DNA from 3 places in the Janthinobacterium sp. BJB401 genome. Region 2 is predicted to be linked to each of the others. Evidence: predicted binding sites of a transcription regulator. Region 2 holds the regulator's gene; each other region holds the start of a gene.

Region 1 (5,956 bases), on a different contig from region 2:
GTGCGACAGTTCCCACAGCCGGCGGCGGCGCGAAGCGAGCGCGGCCGTTTCGGCCCCGTCGCTGGAACAATTGCTGATGACGGGCAGGGACTGGTCTTTGTCACACATGGCGGTATCCTGTTGGACGGTGGGGATGGAAAAGAAATTATTGCGGCAGGGGCGAGGCAGGGCGCTTGGCGCTCAGCATGCGTGCCAGGCGATCGAGCAAGGTGCTCCTGGGCGGTGCCGGCTTGTGCAGCGCCACCAGGGCGGCCCATTGTTGCGACAGTTGCTGGCAAGTTGCTTGCAGCACGGGACCCAGGCCGGGCGAACCCGACAGCACTTGCAGATGGCGTTCGATGACACCGGCCAGTTTCTCGCAGGGACTGCCCGCATGGTAGTGCGACATCAGGTGCAGCACGGCCGACAGCAGCAATTCAGGCTGCTGGCCTTGCGGAGAAGGAAACATCGGGGAAGGTCGGTCGTTCGCCATCAAACACTCCTGTGCGGTGGTTTGGCTGGCTGCGCGCGCGGGGCGCGACTGGCTGGCGAGTGTGGTGACTGGCTGCCGTGCTGCTTCAGGCAGTCAGGATCAGCTTGTTCAATTGGGTGACGCGCAGGCGATAGATCTTGCCGCTGTGCTCAATCTCCACTTCGCGTCCCTGCTGCAGCAGCGCTTCGCTGGTGATGCGGCGTGCCGGCTGGGCCATGCTGACGGGAGGACGGACGTGGGCGGTAGCGGCATCCTGGATCAAGGCTGGTTTTGAGCTTTGCATGTTGGGCTTTCTTTATCTCAGTTGAGAATGATTCGTATTTGCATTATTGTTGAATGTGGCCCGAAAAGCAAGGCTTATTTGTGCGGAATCCGCGCTTTTTTATGGTGACATGGCAGCGTGGACGATCGTGCTGCGCAAAGCAGGCCGCAGGAGCGGCGCGGGAGGCGGGGGCGGCAAAAAAGACCCGGCAAGGCGTTGTGCGCCTTGGCCGGGTCAAGCCTGTGCCAAGCTTGAGGAAATCGGGATGAAGCTAGATGGTAGCCAGCAATTGCGCCGAGGCGCTGGCGGCGGCGGTGGTATCGGCCTTGAGCTTGGCGGCGGCCAGTTGCTTGGCGCGCGAGCGCGACGGCGGCAGGCGGCGCAGGGTTTTCAGGGCGTCCGGATCCTTGATGCCGATGGTGCGCTGGTCAACCGTGATCAGGCCGATTTCATTGAAGGCGGACAAGGTGCGGCTGACCGTTTCCAGGGTCAGGCCCAGGTAGCTGCCGATTTCATGGCGCGTCATGCGCAGGTTGAACAGTTTGCTCGAGTAGCCCATCTGCGCGAAGCGGTCGGCCAGCGAGACGAGGAAGCGCGCCACGCGGGCTTCGGCGCTGAGTGCGCCCAGCATGCCGATCATGGCTTGCTCGCGCACCAGTTCGCGGCTCATCACGCCGTACATGACGTTTTCCAGTTCCAGGTGGACTCTGCCCAGCGCCGTCAGCTTCTTGAACGGCAGCAGGATCAGGTCGCAGTCGGACAGGGCCACCGCTTCCGAGGAGTAATGGCGCGAGTGGATGCCGTCAACGCCCAGCATGTCGCCCTTCATGGGGAAGCTCAGTACCTGTTCATTGCCGAATTCATCGATGAGCACGGTTTTCAGGAAGCCCGAATTGACGATGTACAGGGTGTCGAACGGCTGGCCGATCGTGTGCACGCGCTGGCCCGTCTTGAATTGCACGTGCTGGAACAGCAGTTCGTCGGCGGCGATGGTGCAGGCGCTGGAGATATGCAGCAGGTCGCACACCTCCTTCAGGTTCGACCAGAGCCGGCCCTGGCGCTGGCGCCCCGCTTCCATTGGAGAAGAGGGGGCCAGCGATGGTGAGGCAGCGCGGGTGTCGGGCGTTTGCGTGGACAGCATGTTCATCTCCTGGTGACAGGTAGTTCAGAGTTGAATGACGGGGTGCACGGGGCGGCGGGCAGGCAAGGGTCGGCGGCGCGCGTCCAGGCAGGTAATGCTCAATTCGCTGAAGACTTGCTGTGTGATGAAATAACTTTCCAGCAACTTGATTACTGGTTTCAGTATGCCAACAACCGTATGCAATTAATATCAGCAGTGGCTGAATATGGCAGTAGGAGCTGTGGTAGGTGAGGTAGGATTGTTCCTACAGTTGGCGCGCGGGCGCGCGCCAGGAGGATCACGTCTTGAAGGGCGATAGCAGGCGGTGCGCGACGGCATACTGGACCATTTCGGATAGCGAACTCATGCCCATCTTTTGCATGATGCGCGTCTTGTGCGTACTCACCGTTTTGACGCTCAGGTGCAGGTTGTTGGCAATTTCCGTGATCGACTTGCCTGCCACCAGCAGGGAAAAAACTTCGAATTCGCGGTCCGACAACTGTTTATGCAGCAAGCTTTCATTCGGCATCATGATGTTGAGCACGAGTTGCTCCGCCACCTCGGCGCTGATGTAGGGGCGCCCGGACGCCACCTTGTGGATGGCGCCCACGAGCTGGGTGCCCGCGCTTTCCTTGGTCAGATAGCCTTGCGCGCCGGCGCGGATGGCGCGCACCGCATATTGCTCTTCCTCGTGCATGGTGAGGATCAGGATCGACAGCTTGGGCGCCTCGCTGCGGATTTGCCGGATCAGGTCGACGCCGCTGCGGCCCGGCATCGACAGGTCGAGCAGCAACAGGTCGAAGCCGCCCTGGCGCACGTGGTTGAGGACTTCAAAGCCGTCGATGGCTTCACCCACGATGTCGATATCCGGCGCGCCGTCAAGGATGCGCTTTAATCCTTCACGCATGATGGTGTGGTCGTCGGCAATCACAATACGTATCATAGGCGGGCAATCTGGTGGCGTGTAATCTGCTCTGTCCGTCACCGGACAATCAAATGTTAAGAAACGAGAAACGTTGTCATTTTAACTGAAGCGGTCGCGCCTTTGCCTTTTTTTTGGTGTGCCGGCAATGGCGCTGGCCCCGTGGCCATGTGACCTTTTATTTTGCCGCGGGTTCCTTGATCAGCCTGTGCACGAGCACGGGCAATTTCGAGTGCGACAGCACTTTATTGGTGACGCTGCCCAGCAGCAACTGACCCCAGCCGCTGCGGCCATGCGAGCCCATGAAGATCAGGTCGCATTGCTGCAGTTGCGCCACTTCCACGATTTTCAGGGCGGGGCTGTCGGAAAATGCCGTCAGGCCTGTCGCCTGCAGGCCCCGCTTGGCGGCCGCGTCGAGGATGGGCTGCCAGTGGTCGGCGCCCGCCTTGCGCATGGCGATGCGGTATTCCTCCTCGCTGGGATAGCTTGGTGGAATGATTTCGATGTACACAGGGTACTGGTATTCGGGCGCCACGTACACGGCAAGGATGTCGGCGTGCATCTGTTCGGCAAAGGCAACGCCGGCACAGGCCGTCAAGTTGGAGACGGTGGAGCCGTCCGTGGCGATCAGAATTTTCTTATACATGGCAGGTCCTTTGGCAGTGACTCAGCGCGCGCAACGCCTCTTATTGTAGACGCGGCGGCAGCATTGTATTCATGTAAAGACTTGATAATTATCAATACTACTGCACCTTCAGTATAGACAACATTGGCAGAAAGATCGTGTTTAGCTGCAACGATGGCCGAGCAGGGCTGTTGCGCAGGCGCCCGCAGGCAGGATTTCTTGTGTCGCGCGTGGTCTAGCACGCACGCCAATGGTAGTATTTCAAAATACAACAGCAGGAACACTTATTTCCTGGCGGAAAAGCTCTTGTGGGCCTGCTTTGCACCAGGAAGCGCGTTTTGAGATTTACCAACAGGGCGGCGCCCTGCTACACTCGCACCATCGCAGCGGTATTGCCTCAAATCATCTTAATCGAGAAATTGTGGGTATCAGTCTGTAAAACGCACAGTTCAGGCGGAATTTTGACAAATTATGGAGAAGCAGGGATATGACCAACGCCGCTGATGATTTCGATGCATTATTCGATGAAGTATCCGCGCAAAGCGCGGCCGCAGCCACGCCGGCGCCTGCCGCCGCGCCTGCTCCCGCCGTGATCGCGGATGACGATTTTGACGCGCTGTTCGATTCCGTGTCGGCCAGCACCGCCGTGCCGGCGGCCGCCGAGCCGGTTGCGGCCCCCGTGGCCAGCGCCGACGCGCCTGGCGAAGCGGCCGATCCGGTCGACCAGTCCGACAAGCCGATGTTCGAGCGCCTGGGCGGCATCGTGCGCCTGCTGCACGATTCGCTGCGCGAACTGGGCTACGACAAGGCGTTGACGGAAGCGTCGTCGCAGATCGTCGACGCCCAGGACCGCCTGGAATATGTCGCCACCCTGACGGAACAGGCCGCCAACAAGGTACTCAACACGCTCGACGAAGGCATGCCGGCGCAGGACGTGCTGTCGAAAAAAGCCAAGGACATGGACGGCCGCTGGACGGCCCTGTTCGACGGCAAGCTGAGCCTGGAAGAATTCAAGGCCCTGGCCGGCGATTCGCGCCAGTTCGCGCAAGCCGTTGCCGAAGCGACGGAAGCGGAAAAAGCACGCTTGCTGGAAATCATGATGGCCCAGGACTTCCAGGACATCACGGGCCAGCTGATCAAAAAAGTGGTCAACATCACCAAGACGGTGGAAAACGAGCTGGCTCAGCTGCTGCGCGACAACGCGCCGGCCGAGGTGCGCGAAAAGCTGGCGCAAAAGCCGGTGCCGCTGATGCAGGGCCCGTCCGTGCCGTCGGTGGCGCTGGACCAGGATAATGTAGACGACCTTCTTGCGGATTTGGGATTCTAATGGACGATATGCTCAAGGATTTCGTCGTTGAGGCGATGGATCTTGCGGTTAATGTTGAAGAGCACTTATTGCGCCTCGAGCGTGATCCTGACAACAAGGAAACACTGAATGCCGTGTTTCGTTCCTTCCACACCATCAAGGGCGGCGCCGGCTTCATGGGCTTGCCCGCGCTGGTGGCGGCCTGCCATCTGACGGAAAACCTGTTTGACGCCTTGCGCACGGGCGCCGCGCCCGTGACGCCGATCGCCATCGAGGCGGCGCTGCAAGCGTCCGGTTTCGTCGCCGACCAGCTGACGGAACTGGCGAATGGCGCCGCGCCGGAAAGCTTGCCGGCCATGCCGGAAGAGCTGGAACATATCCTGACGAACGCCATCGAAGGCAAGGGCATGGATGCGCATGCGCCTGCCGCCGCCGTGGTGGCGGAAGTGGCTGCACCGGTCGCCCAGGCCGCCGAAGTTGTCGCGGCCGCGCCTGCCGCCGCCGTGTCCACGGCCAGCGCCGATGGCCTGGACTGGGAAGCCATGTACAACGCCGTCGTGCCGGCCGCTAGCCAGATCGCTGCCGCGCCGGTGTCCGCCGTCGCCGCCGCACCTGCCGCCGTGGCCGCCGCGCCTGCTGCCGCTGCCGCCGCCAAACCGGCCGGCAAGGCCTGGGATGGCGCGGAACGCCGCGAAGAGCGTCCGGAAGTGCGCCATGCCGCGCCCGTCAAGGAAGACAGCATCCGCGTGGACGCCGTCAAGCTCGACGCGCTGCTGGAAGTGGCCGGTGAATCCGTGCAGGCCGCCAACCAGGCTGCCGTGCTGCTCGAACGCTTGCTGCAATTCAAATTCGAAGGCCAAGCCGCCACCCTGATGGCGACCCTGGCGGAAACCCTGGAACGCGCTTCGCGCTACTCGACCGAACTGCAGCGGGCCACCCTGGCCACGCGCATGCAGCCCGTCGGCCGCCTGTTCCAGAAATTCCCGCGCCTCGTGCGCGAACTGGCGAAAGACCTGGGCAAGGATGTCGAACTGACCATCGAAGGCGCGGAGACGGAAGTCGACCGGGTGGTGGTCGACAGCCTGTACGATCCGCTCGTGCACATGCTGCGCAACTCGCTCGACCATGGCGTCGAATCGCCGGAAGCGCGTCTGGCCGCCGGCAAGCCCGCCAAGTCGTATATTTCACTGAAAGCATGGCAGGAAGCGAACAGCGTCATGATCGTGCTGCAGGATGACGGCAAGGGCAT
Region 2 (5,956 bases):
CTGATCATCTGTGCGTATTTGTTGTTCCTCGTCACGGCCATTGCCGGGCGGGTGTGGTGCGGGTTCTCTTGCCCGCAAACGGTATACACGGAAATTTTCCTGTGGGTCGAACGCCGCATCGAGGGTACGCGTAGCGCGCGCATGGCCCTCGACAAGCAGGGCCCCTCCGTGCGCAAGGCGTTCAAGAAAACGGCCAAGCACCTGGCATGGGGCGCCATCGCCCTGTGGACGGGCTTTACCTTTGTCGGCTACTTCACGCCGATCAAGGAACTGGCGCAGTCGGTGACCACCTTGAATTTCGGTCCCTGGGAATGGTTCTGGGTCTTGTTCTACAGCCTGGCAACCTACGGCAACGCGGGCTGGCTGCGCGAGCAGGTGTGCAAATACATGTGCCCCTACGCGCGCTTCCAGAGCGCCATGTTCGACCAGGACACCCTGATCATCACCTACGATGCCAAGCGCGGCGAACCACGCGGCGCCATGAGCAAGAAGGCCGGCAACAACGACAAGCTGGGCGACTGCATCGATTGCACCCTGTGCGTGCAGGTGTGTCCGACCGGTATCGATATACGCAACGGCCTGCAGTATGAATGCATCGGCTGCGCCGCCTGCGTCGATGCCTGCAACAGCGTGATGGACAAGGTCGAGCGGCCGCGTGGCCTGATACGCTACAGCACCGACCATGCGATGGAAAACAACTTCAATTCGAAGCAGATACGCCAGCGCGCCATGCGCCCGCGCGTCCTGATCTACACTTCCATCCTGGCCCTGATCATCATCGCCGTATGTACCTCGCTGGCCCTGCGCACGCCCCTGAAAATGGACGTGATCCGCGACCGCGGTTCGATGGGACGCGAAGTGGAAGACGGCATGATCGAAAACGTCTACCGCCTGCAGATCATGAACACCTCGGAGCAAAGCCAGCATTTCAAGATCAGCGCTTCCGGCTTGCCGGGCCTGACCTTGCTGACGCGCGAAGAAGTGACCTTGCAGCCGACGGAAACGCTGGGCTGGCCGATCCGCCTGCGCGTGCCGCACGGCGTCGGCGAGAAGGGGTCGAACAAGATTGCGATCGAATTGCAATCGCTGGACAACCCCTCGCTGCATGTGCGTGAAAGCGCGGTATTCATCGTGCCGCGGTGATGTTGATTCGGGGTCGGACCCTCTGGGTCCGACCCCGGTATTTCGCCGTAGGGGTAGCATTCAACATGCGGTAGGTTTACTGCATTTTCAACCCAGAAGCAAAAGCTGGGGTCAGACCCAAAGGGTCTGACCCCAAGGAGAACAAAATGTCCGACAGTCTGAAACTGCAAGCCCCCGCCGATCCCTGGTACAAGCATCGCTGGCCATGGCTGCTGATGATCGGTCCCGGCCTGTCCGTGGTCGTCGGCAGCTTCATGGGCTATATCGCGTTTACGCAACCCGATGCGCTGGTGGTGGGCGACTATTACAAGCAGGGCAAGGCGATCAACCAGGATTTGAAGCGCGACACGATCGCCAGCGACCTGGCGATGGCTACCAGCTTGTCCTACGACGTGGCGTCAGCGCGCCTCAGTGGTTCCGTGCACAGCTTCGGCAAAGCTTACCAGGGTCCGCTGCAGCTGCACCTGGCGCATGCGACGCTGCCGGAAAAGGACATCAAGCTGCTGGTGCGGCCCGATGCGGCCGGCAATTTCTCGGTGGCGCTGCCGATGCTCGAGCGCAGCCGCTGGCAAGTGCTGGTGGAAAACGACAAGCGCGAGTGGCGCCTGTCCGGCATCTGGACCTGGCCGCTGCAACGCAGCATCGCACTGCATGCCGACGAGGAACTGTAAGCCTTATTTGCAGACGTCGGTACCGGCCGTGATGGCCTTCAGTTTTGCCGGCTGCAAGATTTCAATTTCTCGGTTCGAGACGCGCAGCCAGCCTTCCTTCTTGAATTTCGACAATAAACGGCTGACGCTTTCGATGGTCAGGCCCAGGTAGTTGCCGATTTCCTCGCGCGACATGCGCAGCTGGAATTTGCTGCTCGAATAGCCGCGCGCTTCGTAGCGCGACGCCAGGTTGACGATAAAGGCGGCAAAACGCTGCGTCGCCTGCATATTGCCCAGCAACAGCATGACGCTTTGCTCGCGCGTGATTTCCTGGCTCATCATGCGGTGGAAATGGCGCAGCAAGGTCGGCATATTGCCCAGCAATTGTTCCAGGCTGGAAAACGGGATTTCACACACTTCGCTGTCTTCCAGCGCCACCGCATTACAGTGGTGGCGGTCGGCGCTGATGGCGTCCATGCCCAGCAGTTCGCCGGCCATCTGGAAGCCCGTCACCTGCTCTTCGCCGCCCGGATTGATCTGGTACGTCTTGAAGTGCCCCAGGCGGATCGCGTACAGATTCTGGAACGAGTCACCGATACGGAACAGCGAGGCGCCGCGCACGATCTTGCGGCGGCGGCCGATGATCTGGTCCAGCCTGTCCATGTCGCCCATATCGAGGCCCATCGGCAGGCACAATTGATGCATGCTGCAGGTCGAGCATCGCGCACGCAACGCTTCCACGTTCACTGTAGGCAAGGTTGGAGTGAGTAGCGCTTCAGTCATGTCGGTACCTTTTAGAAAATGCAACAACAAGTTTACTGCATACAGGGTTGCCGTGTGCCAATTTCACCGCAATTTCGCTGAATAAACGACGTTCCGACTTTAATTATATGGCAACATCGTCAAAAGCCCATGCGGGGAGGGCAATTTGCGCGGCGCCGCTTGCCAAGCTGGGGCATTGATAGGAAAATTCCTGACAGCATTACTTGCCGCCTGTGCCGCCCGGTACTGAAAAGGAAATCATGAAGCCTCTCGGCATCAAAGCAAAAGTCGCGCTGGCCACCAGCCTGACCTCGATCGCCATGATCGCGCTGGTCACCATGATCCAGGTGCAGCACATGCGCGACGATTTCACTAAAGTACTGCTGAGCCAGCAGTCATCCCTGATCAGCCGTACCGCTGCCGAGCTCGACGACAAGCTGGGCATGCTGCTGCAGATCGTCACCCTGACGGCCCGGCAGCAGCCGCCGGAACTGATCGCCCGGCCCGCCCAATTGCGCGAATACTATTCGCGCCGCTCGATGCTGGTGCTGTTCGACGACGTGCTGGTGCTCGACGCGCAAGGCGCCGTCGTGGCCGACATGCCGGAAGTGCCGGGGCGCGCCGGCATCAACGTTGCCGAGCGCGAGTATTTCCAGACCGTCCTGCGCACGCGCCAGCCCATGATCACCGAGCCGATGCTCGGTAAATCGAGCGGCATGCCCATCGTGCAGATGGTGGCGCCCGTGCTCACCGCCGATGGCCAGGTGGCCGGCGTGGTGATCGGCGTGCTGCGCCTGTACAAGGACAATCTGCTGGGGCGCCTGCGCTCGGAAAAGGTCGGCAAGAGCGGCTATTACTTCATCCTCACGCGCGGCGCCGTGCCGCGCTACGTGCTGCACCCCGATACCAGCCGTTTGCTGCAGCCGCGCCAGCCGAACGCCAATCTGACGACGACCCAGCTGCTGAAGGAAGATGGCGAAGGCAGCATGGTCAGCACCAACAGCCGCGGCATCACGGCAGTCAACAGTTTCAAGCGCCTGAAATCGGTGAACTGGCTGCTGGCCAGCTCGCTGCCCGTCGACGATGCCTTCGAACCATTCGATGGCGTGCTGTACCGGCTGGTGCTGTGGAGCATCCTCGCCTCGCTGCTGGCTGCCTTTGTTCTGGGCTGGGTCACCGTGCGCCTGCTGTCGCCGCTGGTGCGCCTGCGCGACACCCTGCTGGCCCTACGCACCAGCGGCAGCCGTTTTACCCCCGTGCCGGTGCAGCAGCGCGACGAGATCGGCGAGCTGACGGAAGCGTTCAACGGCCTGATGAGCGAACGCGACCGCCTGCAGCAGGAACTCGAAGCGCGCGCGGCGGAGCTGGAGCAGGAACGCGACCGGGCCGAGGCGGCCAACCGCGCGAAGAGCGATTTCGTGGCCAACATGAGCCATGAAATCCGCACGCCCCTCAATGCCGTGCTGGGCATGGTGTATTTGCTGGGCAATACCAGACTCGACACGGAACAGCGCAAGTATCTGACCATGGTCAGAGTGGCGGGCCAGTCGCTGCTGGGCATCCTCAACGACGTGCTCGACTATTCGAAGATCGAGGCGCGCCGCATGGAATTGTCGCCCGTCGAATTCGACCTCGACGAAGTCATGAATACCCTGGCCACGACGATGACGATGAATGCGGGCGAAAAGGAACTGGAACTGGCCATCGCCGTCGAACCCGACGTGCCGCGGCGCCTGGTGGGCGACGCCCAGCGCCTGCAGCAAATCCTCGTCAACCTGGCCGGCAACGCCATCAAATTTACCGAGAGCGGCGAAGTGGTGGTGGCCGTCAGCCTGGCCGAGAGAGAGAGCGGCCGCGCCTGGCTGCGCTTCGAAGTGCGCGACACGGGCATCGGCATGACGGAACTGCAGCAACAGCAGCTGTTCGCCGCGTTTTCGCAGGGCGACCAGAGCATCACGCGGCGCTTCGGCGGCACGGGCCTGGGCCTGGCCATCAGCAAGCAGCTGATCCACATGATGGGCGGCGACATCGCCGTCGCCAGCAGCGAAGGCAAGGGCAGCCGCTTCTGGTTCAGCGTGCCCTTCGAGATGCTGGCGCAACCGGCGGAAACGCGGCGCACGCCGGCCCTGGGACAGTTGCGCCTGCTGGTGGCCGACGACAACCGCACCACGCGCGAACTGATCGTCAAGCTGATCGAGGCGTGGGGCTGGCTGGCCGACGAAGTGGACTCCGGCTTTGCCGCCATCGAACTGTACCGCGAACGCCTGGCGCAGCAGCAACCGTACGACGTGGTGCTGGCCGACTGGCACATGCCCGTCATGGACGGCCTGGCCACGGCCAAGGCCATCCGCCAGGCGGCCAGCGGCCAGCGCCAGCCCATCGTGGTGATGGTCAACGCATTCGCCCGCAACCACCTGGAGGAAATCTCCAGCGCGGCCGAGGCCGACGTCGTGCTGATGAAGCCGATCACGGGATCGAGCCTGTTCGACGCCCTGCACCAGGCGCTGATCGCCAAGGACGACGGCGGCGAACAGCGCATCCTGCACCAGCCGCTGGGCACGGAACTGGCGGGCGTGCATTTCCTGCTGGTGGAAGACAATCATTTGAACCAGGCCGTGGCGCGCGGCATCCTCGAACACATGGGCGCCACCCTGGACGTGGTGGGCGACGGCTTGCAAGCCGTGGAACGGCTGCGCACGGAAGCGCTGCGCTACGACATCGTGCTGATGGACATGCAGATGCCCGTCATGGACGGTTTCAGCGCCACCCACATCATCCGCACGGAACTGCGCTTGGGCCTGCCCGTGATCGCCATGACGGCCGGCGTGCTGGCGTCCGAGCGCGAGCGCTGCATGACGGCCGGCATCAGCGATTTCATCGCCAAGCCCGTCGTGGTGGAAGAGATGATGGAAGTCATCCTGCGCCACCTGCCCAAGCGCCCGCCAGTGCAGACGGCCGAGCCGGTGACAGTTGCCGATGAGGAAGTGTTTTCCATGGCGCCGCTGATGCGCGTGATGGGACGCGACGCGAAGGGGCGCGGCGTGCTGCGGCGCATGGTCGAAGACGCGCTGAACAAGGGCATGACGCCCGTGCGCGACGCCGAAACGGCGTTGCAGGCTGGCCGCCACAGCGACGTGGCGCGCATCCTGCACAGCGTGCGCGGCTCCGTCGGCACCCTGGGCACGAAACGCCTGATCCGCGCCGCGTTCGCCACCGAGGAAGCCATCGACGCGGGACGCCTTGATGAGGTGCCGGCGCTGCTGGCGCACACGGCGCAGGAGCTGGAGCTGGTGCTGGTGGCGGCGGGAGATTGGTTGTCGCGGCTAAAAGATTAAAAGGGTAGGTCGGATTAGCGCTACGCGCGTAATCCGACAGGACGCGCCAACAATGTTGTCGGATTA
Region 3 (5,956 bases), on a different contig from region 2:
CACGAATACATACGGCAGACCTTCGTCGCCATGCACGTCGAGGAACAGGTCGCAGCCGATTTCATGCATTTTCTGTTTCACCAGGAACACTTCCGGGCTGCGTTCCATCGTTGGCGTCATCCATTCGCGGTTCAGGTTGGCGCCGGCCGCGTTGGTGCGCAGGTTGCCATGCACGGAACCGTCCGGGTTCATGTTCGGCACCACGTAGAAGACGGCGTCTTGCAGGCATTGGCGGGCAAACGGATTGGCCTGGTCCAGCAAGGCTTCGAGCATGCCTTCGACAAACCATTCGGCCATCGTCTCGCCTGGATGCTGACGCGCGATGACCCAGACTTTTTTCTCGGCATCGGCGTCGCCGACCACCAGCAGGTTCATGTCGCGGCCTTCCACGGTGCTGCCCAGGTCGATCAGGCGCACCAGCGGCGACGCTTGCGCGCTGTCGATCAGGGCCAGGTGGCGGTCCCATGGATACGGTTCGAAGTAGGCGTAGTACACGCTTTCTTCTTCGGGTGTATGTTCGATCGTCATCACGGTGCCGTCAAAGCTGGTCGGTACGCGGAACCAGGTTTCGCGGTCGTAGCTGGCGACAGCCTGGTAATCTTTCCAGCCGTCCGGGTAGGCCGACTTGCCGGCATTCATGAAGCGGATCGTGCACGCCTCGCCTTGCGCGCCTTGCAGGCGGAAGTAAAACCACTGCGTGATGTCGGCGTGGGAATCCTTGCGGATGTTCAGCTCGATGGAGTGGGCATCGTCGGCGCGCAGCACCTCGATCGCGCCGGCGTCGAATTGCTGGCTGATTTTAATGGTCATGTGTGTTCCTGATAAAAACGTATGGGTTTTGCATCGTGTGCAATGGCGCGATGATACCCGTTTTAGCGGCGCCTTTGTGCTGGCGCAAACGACGGCGGACGTGCTTTGCTAACGTGGAAGCTCCGACACGGGAGATCATCATGGACGACAACGGCAAACACATACGCGAACTGGAAAAGAAAGTTAGCGCCCTCAGCGACGCCCTGGCGCACCTGGGCAAGGGCACGACCTTGCAGGAATTGCTGCGCATCATACGTTTCCCCGGCTATACGACGCCGGCCGAATACACCTTCAACGTCGCCATCCTCGACACCATGCTGGTGCAGGCCAATGCGCTGGAAAAGCTGGGGCAGGATTTGCTGGCTGGTGCCAAGCAAGTAGTGGTGAAACAGTGAGCAGACAGTAACTTATTCCTGAACGCCTGAAAAATGTTCAGGGCAAGGCGCAGGGTCGCAGGCAGTACGAACGTACGCCCAGGCCCTGCAACGCCGCCATGGACGTTTTGTCAGGTGTTCAGACCGCCAAATCGTTCGTAGAACCACGGCTCGACAGATGCCGCCTGCTCATCCTCGCGCCGCAATGTGGCCAGTATATGTTCCTCGGCAGCCGCATACGTGATGCGGTACAGGTCGCGTGCCAGTGCATAGGCTTGCGTGCCGGGCCACGGTTCGGGCAGCAGCTCGACGGGCAGTTGCGGGTCGTGCAATTGCACGCGGCGGTAGGCGTGCGTCAGCAGGGAGCGGATGACGAACGCCTGCTCCGCATCGAACACGGGTTCTTCCTGCAGCAGGGTCAGCAGGGGCTGGAAGCTGGCGATGAATTTTGCGTAGCCGGCCATCACTTCCGACAAGTCCCAGCAATCGCCCACCATGTCGCGCAGGGGACGCGTGCTGACGCCCGGCAATTCCGTGGTGTGGCAAACATACAGCTTGCCCTGCACCTCGTTGCGCACGAGGATATCTTCCAGCGCCTCCGCATTGCTGGCCGGGTGGCCAAAGATGCCGGGAGAAATCAAACCATAGCCGGCCCACAATAATTCCTTGCGCAGTGCCCCCCGCTCGGCGGCGCCGATGCTGCCGGCCGGCCCGATCACCAGGGTCCAGCTGCCATCCCAGTGCACGATCAGCGGCGCATAGATGCGGCGGTAGGCGCGTTCGAAGCGGGCCAGCGCTTCCGGGCGTATCGTATAGGCACTGCGGCGGCCGTCGCGCTGCGAGCTGAGCCAGCCTTCCTGCGCCAAGCGGAACACGCTGGTGCGCAATAGCCGGTCATTGACGCCGAATGGCGCCAGCAGTTCGATCAGGCTGCCCAGCCAGATGGCGCCGCCGCGCGGCACGATGGCGTCGCCAAAGATGGTCATCACCAGGGACTTCGAGCGCGGTGGGTCGCTTTCCAGGAAATCGGCTATCCATGCCGTGCAGCGGGTGTTCTTCATGTGGTTCCGGTCTGGCCGTGTTGCGGTCGAATCAATAAAAGCAGCAGTTTACTTGGCTGCGCGGGTAGCGCGGCAATAATTTGCCGGAAGCGCGGGTGGCGCTTCGTAATGTTTTCTCATAAGCAATATCATACGCACAAAAACCCCGCACAAGATACGAAATTTTAAAATGATTCATATCAAGTGTATGCAAATCGTTTTTTGTATCGTATTATCTGTTCATCGCACCGCGTTGCTGCGCAAAATCAAAGACATGGGAGACAGATCATGTACGCACAAATGGTTGAAACCGGCCTCAAGAACGTCCGTTCCCTCGACGACATGGGCCAGGAAGAGCGCGCTTTCCAGGCGCGCATCGACGAAGGCATCAAGATCGAGGCCAAGGACTGGATGCCGGACGCCTACCGCAAGACCCTGATCCGCCAGATTTCGCAGCACGCGCACTCGGAAATCGTCGGCCAATTGCCCGAAGGTAACTGGGTCACGCGCGCGCCGACCCTGAAACGCAAGTCCATCCTGCTGGCGAAGATCCAGGACGAAGCGGGGCATGGCCTGTACCTGTACAGCGCTGCGGAAACCCTGGGCGTGTCGCGCGACGACTTGCTGGCCGCCTTGCACTCGGGCAAAGCCAAGTATTCCAGCATCTTTAACTATCCGACCCTGTCGTGGGCCGACATGGGCGCCATCGGCTGGCTGGTCGACGGTTCGGCCATCATCAACCAGATTCCCCTGTGCCGCTGCTCCTACGGTCCGTATGCGCGCGCCATGATTCGCGTCTGCAAGGAAGAGTCGTTCCATGCGCGCCAGGGCTACGACATCATGATGTCGCTGTGCAAGGGCACGCCCGCGCAAAAAGCCATGGCGCAGGATGCCTTGAACCGCTGGTGGTGGCCTTCGCTGATGATGTTCGGCCCGTCCGACGCCGCCTCCGTCAACAGCGCCCAGTCGGCGCAATGGCGCATCAAGCTGTTCTCGAACGATGAATTGCGCCAGCGCATGGTCGACCAGACCGTGCCGCAAATCGAATACCTGGGCTTGACCGTGCCCGATCCCGACCTGAAATTCAATGCGGAAACGGGCCACTATGAATTCGGCGAGATCGACTGGTCCGAGTTCAACAACGTCTTGAAGGGCAATGGCCCGTGCAACCGCGAACGCCTGCAAACGCGCGTCAAAGCGTACGAAGACGGCGCATGGTTCCGCGATGCCTTGGTCGCGTATGCAGACAAGCAAGCTGCTAACAAAGCGGCAGCGTAAATACATAAGACAGATAGGGGATAGCAACATGAGCAAAGAATGGCCATTGTGGGAAGTTTTCATCCGCAGCCAGCACGGCCTGGCGCACAAGCATGTGGGCAGCCTGCACGCTTCCGACGCCACCATGGCGGTCAACCATGCGCGCGACGTCTACACGCGCCGCAATGAAGGCGTGAGCATCTGGGTGGTGCGCGCGGCCGACATCGTCGCCAGCAGCCCCGGCGACAAGGGCGCCCTGTTCGAGCCGTCGAACAGCAAGGTGTACCGCCATCCCACCTTCTTCCCGATGCCGGAAGAAGTCAAGAACCTGTGATGGGAGCGCCTGCAATGGACGACAAGGTCAATTATCTTTTTCGCCTGGGCGACAACGCCCTGATCCTCAGCCAGCAGCTGTCGCAGCTGTGCGGCAAGGGGCCGGCGCTGGAAGAAGACATGGCGCTGACCAACGTGGCGCTGGACTTGCTGGGTCAGACGCGTTTGTGGTTCAGCTATGCGGCCGAACTGGAAAACGCGGGCCGCGACGAGGACGACATCGCCTTTTTGCGCGACGCCCACGACTTCAAGAACTGCCTGCTGGTCGAACAGCCGAACGGCAATTACGCCGACACCATGATGCGCCAGTTCTTCTTCGACAGCTGGCACTACTTCCAGCTGCTGGAACTGACGAAATCGACGGATGCGCGCATCGTCGAAGTGGCGCAAAAATCGATCAAGGAAGTGACCTATCACTTGCGCCGCAGCGGCGACCTGATCGTGCGCCTCGGCGATGGCACGGCGGACAGCCACGCGAAAGCGCAGGCCGCCGCCGACCAGCTGTGGATGTACACGGGCGAGATGTTCACGTATGACGCCGTCGACCAGGCCATGGTCGCCGCCGGCATCGCGCCGCCATCGGACGTGCTGCGCCGCGCTTTCCTGGAACACGTGGCCGAGATTTTCGCCGAAGCCACCTTGACCATGCCGGCGCCCGACGCCTGGATGCAAAAGGGCGGCAAGCAGGGCACGCACACGGAGCACCTGGGTTTTATCCTGGCCGAGATGCAGTTCCTGCAGCGCGCCTATCCCGGGGCGGAGTGGTAATGAACACGGCCGCTGGCGCCGCGGCGCTGGACGCCGCCCAGGTCTGGGCCTGGCTCGGCGACGTGCCGGACCCGGAAATCCCCGTCATTTCGGTGGTGGACCTGGGCATCGTGCGCGCCGTCGACGTGGTCAGCAGCGAAGAGTGCATCGTGACGATCACGCCCACGTATTCGGGCTGCCCGGCCATGCAGGTGATCGCCGACGCCGTCACGGAAGCCCTGCGCAGCCACGGTGTGGCCAAGGTGACCCTGGTGAACCAGCTGGCGCCCGCGTGGACCACGGACTGGATGAGCGAAGAAGGCAAGGCCAAGCTGAAAGGCTATGGCATCGCCCCGCCGCAGCAGCAGGTGATCGACATCAGCGGCCTTGGTAGAGGAACAGCGGGTGGCGTCAAGCGTCAGCCCATGCCGAAGCTGGACGTGATCTGCCCGAACTGCGGCTCGACGCATACGCAGCTGACCAGCCAGTTCGGCTCCACACCGTGCAAGGCCCTGTACAAATGCATCGATTGCCGCGAACCGTTTGACTACTTCAAGTGCCACTAAAAAAATCAGGCACACGTTCCGAAGAAACTGGAGATGAAGCATGAGTAAATTTTATCCGCTGTGCGTGGCCAACGTGCGCAACGAAACGCGCGACACCATCGCCGTCACGTTCGACGTGCCTGCCGAGCTGCAGCAGCAGTTCCGCTTCCAGCAGGGCCAGCACCTGACCCTGCGCGCCAATATCAATGCGGAAGACGTGCGCCGCTCGTATTCCATCTGTTCCGCGGTGCAGGACGGCACCCTGCGCGTGGCCATCAAGCGCACGCCGGGCGGAGCATTTTCGACCTGGGCGAACGACACCCTGAAGGCCGGCGCCACCATCGAAGTGATGCCACCCATGGGCCACTTCAATGTGCCGCTCGACTGCGTCAACCGCAAGCACTACCTGGCGTTCGCGGCCGGCAGCGGTATCACGCCCATCCTCTCCATCATCAAGACAACATTGCTGACGGAACCACTGAGCCGCTTCACCCTGTTCTACGGTAACCGCGCCTCGTCATCCGTCATCTTCAAGGAAGAATTGACGGACTTGAAGGATGTGTACCTGGAGCGTTTGAACCTCGTCTACGTGATGAGCCGCGAGCAGCAGGATATCGAATTGTTCAACGGCCGCATCACGCAGGAAAAATGCGAGCAATTCCTGCAGCACTGGATCAAGGTCGAAGACTACGACAACGCCTTCATCTGCGGCCCGGAAGACATGATGCTGGGCGTCTCCGCCGCCCTGCAGGCGGCCGGCATGCCCAAGCAGAATATCAAGATCGAACTGTTCGCCGCCAGCATCCCGAAAAATGCCCACAAGCCGCGCGCCCAGCTGGCCGCCGATACT

The links. The regulator FNR, encoded in region 2, switches genes on or off when oxygen is low (the NO sensors DNR and NnrR bind a similar motif). The targets are predictions, from matches to a motif close to TTGATNNNNATCAA.
Region 1: the regulator FNR is predicted to act here: its motif matches at 3,504-3,517, upstream of HWE17_RS12685 (universal stress protein).
Region 3: the regulator FNR is predicted to act here: its motif matches at 2,415-2,428, upstream of paaA (1,2-phenylacetyl-CoA epoxidase subunit PaaA).

The regions. Positions count from the first base shown of each region.
Region 1 covers NZ_JABXFH010000016.1:11,055-17,010, reverse strand. The annotation lists gene HWE17_RS12710 (DUF2325 domain-containing protein) at 1-108, opposite strand, end outside; gene HWE17_RS12705 (hypothetical protein) at 146-472, opposite strand; gene hemP (hemin uptake protein HemP) at 558-755, opposite strand; gene HWE17_RS12695 (Crp/Fnr family transcriptional regulator) at 1,006-1,812, opposite strand; gene HWE17_RS12690 (response regulator transcription factor) at 2,153-2,797, opposite strand; gene HWE17_RS12685 (universal stress protein) at 2,955-3,422, opposite strand; gene HWE17_RS12680 (protein phosphatase CheZ) at 3,889-4,728, shown strand; gene HWE17_RS12675 (chemotaxis protein CheA) at 4,728-5,956, shown strand, end outside.
Region 2 covers NZ_JABXFH010000003.1:67,439-73,394, forward strand. The annotation lists gene ccoG (cytochrome c oxidase accessory protein CcoG) at 1-1,143, shown strand, start outside; gene HWE17_RS03310 (FixH family protein) at 1,290-1,814, shown strand; gene fnr (fumarate/nitrate reduction transcriptional regulator Fnr) at 1,818-2,576, opposite strand; gene HWE17_RS03320 (response regulator) at 2,816-5,890, shown strand.
Region 3 covers NZ_JABXFH010000006.1:284-6,239, reverse strand. The annotation lists gene HWE17_RS06045 (M14-type cytosolic carboxypeptidase) at 1-810, opposite strand, end outside; gene HWE17_RS06040 (hypothetical protein) at 951-1,205, shown strand; gene paaX (phenylacetic acid degradation operon negative regulatory protein PaaX) at 1,316-2,245, opposite strand; gene paaA (1,2-phenylacetyl-CoA epoxidase subunit PaaA) at 2,513-3,502, shown strand; gene paaB (1,2-phenylacetyl-CoA epoxidase subunit PaaB) at 3,531-3,815, shown strand; gene paaC (1,2-phenylacetyl-CoA epoxidase subunit PaaC) at 3,815-4,582, shown strand; gene paaD (1,2-phenylacetyl-CoA epoxidase subunit PaaD) at 4,582-5,127, shown strand; partial or broken gene paaE (1,2-phenylacetyl-CoA epoxidase subunit PaaE) at 5,168-5,956, shown strand, end outside.